Regions from separate parts of the Lactobacillus sp. UMNPBX4 genome, predicted to be linked through region 2. Evidence: a T-box and tRNA genes for the amino acid it is inferred to sense, from the RefSeq annotation. Region 2 holds a T-box; the other holds one or more tRNA genes.
What was found. A T-box is a leader RNA that pairs with one kind of tRNA and senses whether it is charged. The one in region 2 lies ahead of leuS (leucine--tRNA ligase), so its partner is inferred to be a tRNA-Leu.
Positions count from the first base shown of each region.

Region 1 (5,863 bases), on a different contig from region 2:
CCCTGTGCCATTGACTTTGGTTACAACACCGCGGCCCCAAGCTTTATGTTCAACTTGATCGCCAACACTCCAGCCTTTCTTTTCGGCACCTACAGCACCAGAAGCCTTTTTAGCAGTATAAACTTGGGCACGAGCTCGTTCAGCTTTACGCGCAAATGGTGCAGGTTGTGATTGAAAATTAGATTTAATAAAGCTACTTTGAAGTTGATTGCTTTCTTCTTTTTGCAAATCTTTAGGATCAATTTCATCCAAAAATCTTGAAGGTGGATTATTTTGCATACGACCGTACATCATCCGTGAATATGCATTAGTCAAATAAAGTTCCTTCTTAGCTCTAGTAATTCCTACATAAGCTAAACGGCGCTCTTCTTCAAGTTCATTATCATCCATCATTGCTCGCTGCAATGGGAACAACCCATCTTCCATGCCGACCAAGAAAACAACTGGGAATTCTAGACCTTTAGCAGCATGCAAAGTCATTAAAGCAACTTGATTATCATCTTCATCTAAATCATCCTGATCGCTCAATAATGAAACTTCTGCCAAGAAGTCACTCAACGGATTTGATTCATCTTCATCGGGCTCATAATGATCATCAAAACGCTTAGTAACTGATAAGAATTCATCCAAGTTCTCTAATCTAGTTTCAGCTTCAATAGTATTTTCTGCTCTTAAAGCATCAGTATATTCAAAGTCAGACAAGATCTTTTCAGTTAAACCAGTTACGCCATGCGTTTGTGCATAAGCTATTGCATCCCTCAATTTTGTGCCAAAATCGCTTAACTTTTTAGCAGCTCTGGTATTAATTGGACTTTCTGCCACATGATCCATGGCATCCAAGGCATTATAGTGATTTTCATCCGCAAATGCCAACAACTTATCCACAGTCGCTGCACCAATACCACGCTTAGGCACATTGATAATACGATTCATGCTCATTGTATCCGCAGGATTTGCGACCAACTTCAAGTAAGCCATAATGTCCTTAATTTCTTTACGGTCGTAGAATTTGTGACCTCCCACGATTTGATAAGGAATATTTGATTTAACAAAAGCTTCTTCGACTGTACGTGATTGGGCGTTAGTTCGATAAAGAATGGCAAAATCTTTGTAAGTGCGTTTTTTAGCTTCTACTTCTTCCTTAATTTTCGAAATAATGTAGTGGGATTCATCATCACCACTTTGAGCTTGATAATAAGTAACCTTGGCACCCTCGCCTTGATCAGTCCATAAATTCTTTGCCTTACGGTTCTGATTATTTTTAATCACTGAGTTTGCGGCTGATAAGATATGACCAGTTGAACGGTAATTCTGTTCTAGCTTAACAGTTCTAACTCCATCAGTTTTGTAATCTTGCTCAAAATTCATGATGTTTTCCATGTTAGCACCACGCCAGCCATAGATTGACTGATCAGCATCCCCAACTACACAAATATTTTTATATTGTGCAGCTAATGCATGACAGAGTTCATACTGAGCTTGGTTAGTATCCTGATATTCATCTACCAAAATGTAACGGAACTTATTTTGATAATAATGAAGAGTATCTGGATCTTTTTTAAATAAAACCAAAGTCTGCATAATCAAATCGTCAAAGTCCATAATTTGATCACGGCGCAGTCTTCTTTGATATTCTTCATATACCTTAGCTGCCATTTTATCAAAAGGTGAACTAGCACTTGCAGCAAAAGCCTTAGGATCAAGCAAGTCGTTCTTTCCATTAGAAATAGCAGACAAAATTCCACGTGGATCGTACATCTTAGGATTAATGTTCAAATCCTTTTCAATATGTTTTACCAAAGTCAATTGTTCTGCAGAATCCGCAATAGAAAAGTTATGACTATAGCCAATCTTATCAGCGTCTCTACGCAAAATTCGAACACAAAGGGCGTGGAAAGTCGACATCCAAATATTTTGAGCGGCTGGCCCTAGCAATTTTTGTTCACGCTCACGCATTTCATTAGCCGCCTTATTGGTGAAGGTAATGGCTAAAATATTCCATGGTGCAACTTGATTTTCTTCAACTAAGTAGGCTATTCGTCTAGTTAAAACAGAAGTTTTACCAGAACCTGCCCCAGCAACGACCAACAGTGGTCCTTCTGTAGTTTCAACCGCTTTTTTCTGTTGCGGATTCAAACCGGCTAAGATAGATTTTTCGCTCATTATTGTCCCCTTCACAAAAATAAATTTACTAATGCAACTCGAATATTATACCAAAAAAAGCAGCATTCATTTTGCTGCTTTACTTTTACTTATCATATTTTTCCAAATCAAATTGTTCAATCAAATTAATCAATTTATCCGCATAATCAGGATCGGTAGCGTAGCCATCAGTAACCAAAGCCTTCGCCTGAGTCTTATAGTCTTTAGAAGCTAAGACATGCTTATATTGTTGATGATTCCAAGTCGTTCCATTTTGGAATAGACGCGCATGGGCTCTAATCGATGCCTCATATGAATCATAAATTTGAAAGCGTGCCTTAACAGTGATCCACTTGCCCTTAACATATTCCTTAGTTGTCATCACCGCAGAAGTATTAGGATTAGTTCCCTTCACTCCAAATAAATTATTATATTTTTGTGATAAATCGCTTTGCCCGTAATTACTTTCAAGACAAGCTTGGGCAACAGTAATACTTGGTAATAAATCGTATGATTTATCTACTTCACGGGCAATCGGCCCAATCTTTTTAATAAATGCTTTCTTTTGCCGTAATAATTTTGCGGCTTCTTGTTCACGCTGCAGTTGTGCTTGTCTAATTTGTTCAGATTGAATTGCATATCTTCTGTAGTAATGAAAACCTACATATGCCACTAACAAAATAAACAAAATGATAAACACACGTACAACGGTCTTTACGCTTTTAGGTATCCTTGACTTACGCTTTTTTGCCATAATACTTATTTCCTTTAATTCATTAAGTAAAGTATAACCTATTTTTGTGTAAAAAAAAGAAGTCGCTCACTGCGACTTCTTAATTGGTGCGGGCGAGAAGACTCGAACTTCCACGATCTAAAGCGATCACAAGATCCTTAGTCTTGCGCGTCTGCCATTCCGCCACGCCCGCGGCACATCAACTATAATAGACTAAATCTAAGAGATGTGCAAGGGAAAATTGAAAATAATTTAAATTTATTTATTAGAAACTTTAAAATTTTGCTCTAAACGCAGCTGCCTCTTGCATTTACCGCATCTATACCTTCTAGTATTAATTCGGCGCATACGCGGATAATGCAAGCCGCAATTTTCACAGACATAAATATAATTAAATTTTTTACGCCGACGCAAGCCTATATCGGGTGCATAGCGACTGCCACCTACTTTTTGGAGCAAAATTTTAAAATCACGATCGCGATGATGATAACCACGATGCAATAAATGCAAGTGATAGTGACACAATTCATGCTTAATAATGCCTACCAAATATTCATGATATTGTGGCGCTAAAAAATGCGCATTAATTTCAATATGATGATCATCAAGGTGGTAACGTCCACCTGTTGTCGTCATTCGGCGATTGATTTTTATCTGATGCAAAAATGGTCTATTAAAACATTGCAGAGAAATTTGCTCTATTAAATTTTGTAATTCTACCGAATCCATTTAGCATATCGCCCAGCCTGTTTTGGAGTATTGATATGACGTTTTAAATCCGTTACGATCTTATGCTTAAAAGAATGCTTGCCGTTCATCCAAGTCCCTGTAAAAAGATGGATAGACTTGGAATCTTTGGAAGGATTGCACAATACGCCGTCTGGATAAACATGAATGCCCTCTTTAAGCATTTGTTCTTTATTACCAATTTTTAGACCATATTTATCTATCAAGATGTCAGTAACCGAAATGCTGTTGACTCCTGCCATTTGATTATGAGAATCGAATTCAAAACTGCGATCTTGATAATAATCTAAAATATCTTGCATGAAGGGATGCTTTTTCTCCGCACCAAAAATTGCGGCTGAGAGATAATCTTTGTTCTCAAAGCCAATAAAAGCCTGATCTTTTAACAAAGTAGTTAGATCATCAATTACGCGCACATCGGTATCCAAATAAATACCACCCTGCTCATAAATTGCCCGTGCACGAATATAGTCAGAAACAAAGGCCCATTTTTTAGCCTGATAGGCCTGCTCAATATATTTATTTTCATGCATGTCAAAATTATCTTCATTCCATTCAATGAATTGATAAGCAGGCAAATTTTTCTTCCAGGTCGCAATACATTCTTTAATTATTTTTGACTTAGGATTATGACCTACCCAAACATAATGAATTATTTTTGGTATCATTTTTAACCTCGTTTAAAGAAATTCTTGAGCAGTTTAACAATATCTTCGTTAAAGTCCAACTTAAACAGGAACATCAAGCCCAAATAAATTACGAGCATGATAATTGATTTAACTGCCATATTGAAAAATGCAGATGAAATAAAGTTAGGCATCAGCATCCCTGCAGCTAAGGTAATCAAAGCAATTGCAATATATTTAGGCACATCATGAAAGACATATGTAAATTGATAGCCATCGCGTACTACCCACAGTCTAAGTATCAACACAACAAATTCAGTAATTAAAATGGCGATCATTGCTCCCATCGCACCATATGGACGGTCTAGCACGTAACTTAAAACAATTTCTAAAATCGCTCCAATTACGACCGGAAAAGCATAATCACGGTCCCGACTATTAGCCAGAGCAAACTGATTAGCAAAAACCCCACCGGTTGGAATCATGATAATGGTTAAGGTAAACCAAAACATCAACGGTGTCATTGGAATATATTGATTTCCGAAAAAGAATGGCACGAATTGTTTAGTATTAGCCATAATGATTACTGCAAATAATGTCCCCAACATTACCGTGGCTTCTAGGGACTTCTTCATCACTACCTTTTGTGCTTCTTTTCCTTCACTGGCCATCTTCGGCATGATAACAAGCGAAATACTAGTGATTACGCCTAAGATCATGTTTGAGATTCTTTGCGAATTATCATAAAAAGAAACCTGGGTTGAACTTGAAAAAAGCCCCAAAATTGGTTTATCTAACGATGTATAAATTTGGGTCGCAATCTGCGGAATCATTAGCGTACCAATCGCAATTGCCGTCTTTTTGAACTTATAAAAATGAGCGACTGGCTTGCCTACATAACGGTGAATGTCAAACCAAAAGACAAAGGACCCAAGCATAGTCGAAACCGACATGATTAACAAATACTTCCACAAGTCTGCTGGTGATTTTACCCATAATAAGATCAATACAACGCTGACTAGTTTTACACAAGTATTTTTCAAAACAACTCGGCCGAAGTCGGCTAACCCTTGGAAGAACCATGAGATATCCACTTGTGCAGAAATCAAATATGGCACCATTAATAATAGATAAAACCAATATTGAATATGGAATACTGTAGTAATAAAAACAGTAAAAGCAATAGTAATAATCCCAGCAATCCCCTGGAAATACCATAATCCCCAAAATGCTTTAGTTAAATCTTCAGGTGTACCATACGTCCGTGTTTTTGAAATCGTCCGCATCCCCACATAAGAAACTGACAAAATACAAAAGATCATCAAAAATTGGACTGTGTTATTAACACTACTGTAGATTCCATAAGTTTTTGGCCCTAATACCCTTGAAAGATAGGGTACTGTAATCAGCGGTACTAAAACGATAAAGATCTGATAAACCGCATTATATAAGATATTTAAAAATGTTTTACGCAATACCTTAACCTCGATATTCTTGATCATATATTCAAAGACATTTTGACAGTATGAATCACCCTTAGCCTCACTGGTTAAATGCAGCCAGTAAAGACGCCGATTGACAATTTGTTGATTATCAAGATGATCCAAATTATTGA
Region 1 covers NZ_PCZF01000003.1:46,220-52,082, reverse strand. The annotation lists gene pcrA (DNA helicase PcrA) at 1-2,163, opposite strand, end outside; gene CP355_RS01215 (glycoside hydrolase family 73 protein) at 2,249-2,896, opposite strand; tRNA gene CP355_RS01210 (tRNA-Leu) at 2,981-3,068, opposite strand; gene CP355_RS01205 (SprT family protein) at 3,134-3,604, opposite strand; gene CP355_RS01200 (glycosyltransferase family 32 protein) at 3,592-4,290, opposite strand; gene CP355_RS01195 (oligosaccharide flippase family protein) at 4,293-5,723, opposite strand; partial or broken gene CP355_RS01190 (CDP-glycerol glycerophosphotransferase family protein) at 5,728-5,863, opposite strand, start outside.
Region 1: it has a tRNA-Leu gene. The T-box ahead of leuS (leucine--tRNA ligase) is inferred to sense a tRNA for this amino acid. The anticodon was not compared.

Region 2 (5,863 bases):
CGCTTTTTGGGCATAATCTTGAGCGAGTTTCCTACTTTTCTCAATAACGGAACTATTAACGAGAATTTCTTGAATCAGTTGCATATCTGAAACGGACATTTCGCGTTTTTTATTTAAAATAGGCAACAGCTTTTGTCTTAACTCGGGCTGATCAAGTGCAAGCAAAAGTGGCAAGGAATAAACACCGGTAGCTAAATCTTCTAAAGTAGGCTTATTGAGTTTGTCGCTGCCTGTGTAGTCTAATAAATCATCTACAATTTGAAATGCGATTCCTAGATTTTCTCCAAAATTGGCTAAAGCTTCACTTTCTTCGGCATTCCCACCCGCAAAATGTGCACCTTCTTCAGCTGCTAAACGGAAGAGGGCGGCGGTTTTACCTTTGATATCGTTTAGATAATCCGTAAAGGTCTGCTCTAAGTTAAAGCGTTCAGCCATTTGACCGAGTTCTCCATTTAAAATATGGCTCATAGTTTGCGCGTTGCGCACCAGATACTCGTGTTCTGCAGTTGTATCCAGCATTAAATCAAAAAAGTTGGTGAATAATAAATCACCAGCGTACACAGCGACATCTTTGCCAAACTCTGCTTGAATGCTGATATTGCCTCTACGCAGATCAGAATCATCGATGATATCATCATGAATCAAAGTTGCCATATGCAAAATTTCGATAGATGAAGCTAAATTAATAGTTTGTTGATTAACTTTTCCGACTACATGTGCTGCTAATAATAAAAGGCTGGGGCGCAGATATTTGCCACCGTTGTCGGCCATTGTTAATAAAGCAGTCTGTAAACTCTGATGAGGAGTTTGAATGGTGTGCTGAATCAAAGCATCGACTTCAGCTAATTCATCAGCAATAAGTGGATATTTTTTCCAAGGCTTAAAATTTTTCATAAATCGTTTCCTTAAACTAATAAAATTATTATCGTTTAATTGATTTGTTCAAATAGTTACATTACTTATTATTACGCAGATTGTGAATCTAACCAACAAAAAAACTAGTGAAAATTAAATTCACTAGTCTTTTTGTTTATTTTCGCGATTTTTCTAACATTTTTGGTTCAATGTAAAAGTGGTATAAGAATGAATAACCAAGTAAAACAAAGGTAATTCCTTCAATCCAACCTCCAAAGACATCAGATGGATAATGCACATGGACGAATATTCTTGTGTAGCCGATCAAGATCGGGAACAACGCCCAAATGATAATTAATAGAGTTTTCCAGAATTTGCTTTTAATTAATAAAATTGTCAAGATAATTAAAACTCCAAATAATGCGGCACTACCAACTGAGTGACCTGATGGAAAACTGTAGCCATCGGCATAAACTAAATGGTGAACGGTTGGACGTTGGCGCTCAACTGCGTGTTTGATAATCCAGTTATAACCGTTGGCACAGATCATGACGCCTGCTGTGAACCAAGCATAAGCATATTGTTTAAACGTAATTAAAAGAATAAATAAGATAATTGTTTCTATCGTAATCGTGCTGGTATTGCCTAAATTGGTAAAAGTTTTTGCAAAAGCGACATTTGTCGGATTATTATTGCAGACAATGCTGATGACTGCATTGTCGAAACTGTGGATAAACGGTGAACCAGATGAAACAAGCATCGCCCACGCTGCGTAGATGACCACAAAGATTATCCCTGGAACCAGAGTATCTCTTGGTGGATTTTTTGTATTAATCAAAAAAAGTCTCCCCTTGTAATTTTTAGCATTTGTGGTAAATTATAATCATTATCTATAAGAAAATAAAGGTCAGGAAGTAGTAACAAGGATATTTTTTCAGAGAGAGACTGGTTGCTGTGAAGTCTTAGAATGGAATTGTGAACTTGTCCTGGTATTGAAACCTATCGTTGCCATCCGCGTTAAGGAGCGATTAAGGGTCACATTTTTGATGTGGAACTTAGGTGGTACCGCGATTATTTCGTCCTATGATTGATAGAATCATAGGACTTTTTTGTTAGAGAGGAAAAATATGTATAATCACAAAGTTGTCGAAAAGAAATGGCAAGATTATTGGGCAAAGCATGATACCTTCAAGACAGGTACAGATCCCAAGAAGAAAAATTATTATGCATTGGACATGTTCCCATTCCCATCTGGTAAGGGACTTCACGTAGGTCATCCAGAAGGATATACTGCAACCGATATTGTCTCACGTATGAAGCGTGCACAAGGCTATAATGTGCTTCACCCAATGGGTTGGGATGCATTTGGTCTTCCAACAGAACAATATGCTTTAAAGACTGGTGAAGATCCAGCAGTTGTTACTAAAAACAATATTGCCAACTTTAAGCGTCAACTTAACAAGTTAGGCTTTTCATACGACTGGGATCGTGAAATTACTACTAGTGATCCTAACTACTACAAGTGGACTCAATGGGTCTTTGAACAAATGTATAAGAAGGGCCTTGCTTATGAAGCTGAAGTTCCAGTTAACTGGTCACCAGACCTTGGTACTGTTGTAGCTAACGAAGAAGTTATTGATGGTAAAACTGAACGTGGTGGTTACCCAGTATACCGTCGTAATATGCGTCAATGGATGCTTAAGATGACTGCTTATGCCGACCGTTTGCTTGAAGATTTGGACGGCTTGGATTGGCCAGAACCAGTTAAGGAAATGCAAAGAAACTGGATTGGCCGTTCAGTTGGTGCTCAAGTAACCTTCAAGATTAAGGGCAGCGACAAGACCTTCGATATCTTTACTACTCGTCCTGATACTTTATTCGGTTGTTCATATACTGTTCTTGCTCCAGAAAACAAGTTGGTACAAGAAATTACTACTGATGCACACAGAGACGAAGTTAATGCCTACATCAAGAAGATTGAATCAAAATCAGACCTTGAAAGAACTGACTTGAACAAGGACAAGACTGGTGTATTTACTGGTGCTTACGCAATTAACCCAGTTAATGGCAAGGAAGTTCCGATTTGGATTTCAGATTACGTATTGGCAAGTTACGGTACTGGTGCGGTTATGGCAGTTCCAGCTCACGATGATCGTGACTATGATTTTGCTAAAAAGTTTGATTTGCCAATTAATCAAGTACTTGAAGGTGGCAACTTATCTAAGGCTGCCTTCACTGAAGATGGTCCACACATTAACTCAGAATTCTTGAATGGTTTGGACATCAAGGATGCCAAGAAGAAGATGGTTGACTGGCTTGAAGAACACAACTGCGGTGAAAAGAAAGTTAACTACAAGCTTCGTGACTGGGACTTCAGTCGTCAACGTTACTGGGGTGAACCAATTCCAGTTATCCACTGGGAAGACGGTACTACTTCACTTGTTCCAGAGGATCAACTTCCACTTCGTTTACCACATGCAACTGATATCAAGCCATCCGGTACTCCAGAAAGTCCATTAGCTAACTTAACTGACTGGGTAAACGTAGTTGATGAAAATGGTCGAAAAGGTAAGCGTGAAACCAACACTATGCCTAACTGGGCTGGTTCAAGTTGGTACTACTTACGTTATGTTGATCCACACAATGATAAAGAATTAGCTGATTACGACTTATTGAAGCAATGGCTTCCAGTTGACCTTTACATCGGTGGTGCAGAACATGCAGTTCGTCACCTTCTTTACGCTAGATTCTGGCACAAGGTTCTTTACGACTTGGGTGTTGTTCCAACCAAGGAACCATTCCAACGTTTGTACAACCAAGGCTTAATCTTGAAGAACCACGAAAAGATGTCTAAGTCAAAGGGTAACGTAGTTAACCCAGATGAAGTGATCGATGAATACGGTGCAGATTCACTTAGAATGTACGAAATGTTCATGGGACCACTTGATGCTTCAATTGACTGGGATGACAATGGTCCAGCATCAACTAAGAAGTTCTTAGATCGTGTATGGCGTTTGTTTGTTAACGACCTTGACCTTAAGGCAATTCCACAAGAAAGAATTGTGGATAAAAACGATGGTGAACTCGACAAGGTTTATGCAGAAACTGTTAAGAAGGTTACTGAAGACTTTGACGCTCTTCACTTCAACACCGCTATTTCTCAAATGATGGTCTTCATCAATGCTGCGCAAAAGGCTAAGAGTATTCCACGTGAATACGCAGAAGGATTTGTTAAGCTTTTGGCTCCAGTTGCTCCACACATGATGGAAGAAATCTGGCAAGTATTTGGTCATGATGAATCAATTACTTATGCTAAGTGGCCAACTTATGATCCAGCTAAGTTAGTTGAATCAACTGTGGAAATTATGGTTCAAGTTAACGGTAAGCTTCGTGGTAAGTTCCAAGCAGCTAAGGATGCAGATCGTGATGCTGTTCAAAAAGAAGCTATGGCTTTACCACACGTACAAAAATTCTTGGAAGGTAAGGACGTTAAGAAGGTTATCGTTGTACCTAACAAGATTGTTAATATCGTTGCTAAATAAGTTAAGTTTTTCCTAAAAGCTTTATGAAGTTGAGCTTTATGAAGCAAATTGAGTGACAATTAATTAGTTAATACTTTTTATTAGGAAAAATTGATGGAAGAAGAAAATAATTTAGATAGCAAAGATACACAAAGCACATTTTTAAAGGGCTCTGCCTGGATGACCTTTGGGTCGATTGCTTCTAGAATCTTAGGTGCGTTGTATATTATTCCTTGGTATGCCTGGATGGGTGACTATGGGAATATTGCCAATGCCTTAACTGCGCGAAGTTATAATATTTATACGATATTTATTCTAATTTCGACGGCCGGAATTCCGGGAGCGATTGCCAAACAGGTGGCTAAGTATAATGCCTTAAATGAATATGGAATTGGGCGAAAATTATTCCATAAAGGGTTAATTTTAATGGCCTTCTTGGGAGTAATTTCTGCTGCGATCATGTATTTTGCCTCACCGCTACTGGCATCTAACGGTAGTCAAAGCGATCCAAGACAAATTGCAGTTATGCGTAGTTTGTCTTATGCGATTTTGATTATTCCGATCTTGAGTATCATGCGTGGGTACTTCCAAGGGTATGCGGACATGATGCCAAGTGCGATGTCACAGTTTGTGGAGCAATTTGCTCGAGTAGTTTGGATGCTTTTAACGGCATTTGTAATCATGCAAGTGCAGCACGGCTCTTATGTTCATGCCGTTATCCAGTCAAACTTGGCTGCCGCAATTGGTGCCGCATTTGGGATTGGCCTGTTAGTTTGGTTCTTGTTTTCACGGCGAAAACAATTAGATAATTTGGTTGCTAATTCGAATAATCGGTTAAAAGTTTCCACAACCGAACTATTTGCGGAAATTATTGAACAGGCAATTCCATTTATTATTATCGATTCAGGAATAACTTTATTCTCATTAGTAGACCAATATACATTCCACCCAATGATTGCAGGGCTGGTTCATGCAAGTTCAGATACAATTGAAGATTGGTATGCATTATTTGGTCTTAATGCCAATAAGTTGATCATGATTATCGTGTCTTTGGCAAGTGCAATGGCAGTGACAGCGATTCCGCTTTTGTCAGCTGCACATACTAGAGGCGATTTTAAGAGCATCTCTAAGCAAATTGCTAATACGATGGACTTGTTCTTGTTCGTGATGATTCCTGCTGCATTCGGAATGGCCGCTATTAGTAAACCGATTTATACGGTTTTCTATGGCCCAGATCCATTAGGTAGCAATGTTTTATACTTGTCATCATTTACTGCAATCAGTTTAGGACTTTTTACAGTATTGATGGCGGTTTTGCAAGGTTTGTCAGAAAATGGATTGGCAATAAAATATTTAGTTTTAGGTTTAATCCTGAAGGGCATTTTGCAATATCCGATGATCTTTTTGTTCAAGATTTATGGACCGTTAGTTGCAACCAACTTAGGCTTATTGGTGATTGTTCTGTTGTCATTGAAGCACTTAGAAGT
Region 2 covers NZ_PCZF01000040.1:4,114-9,976, reverse strand. The annotation lists gene CP355_RS07700 (polyprenyl synthetase family protein) at 1-894, opposite strand, end outside; gene CP355_RS07695 (phosphatase PAP2 family protein) at 1,031-1,693, opposite strand; T-box leader at 1,750-1,942, shown strand; gene leuS (leucine--tRNA ligase) at 1,983-4,397, shown strand; gene CP355_RS07685 (polysaccharide biosynthesis protein) at 4,491-5,863, shown strand, end outside.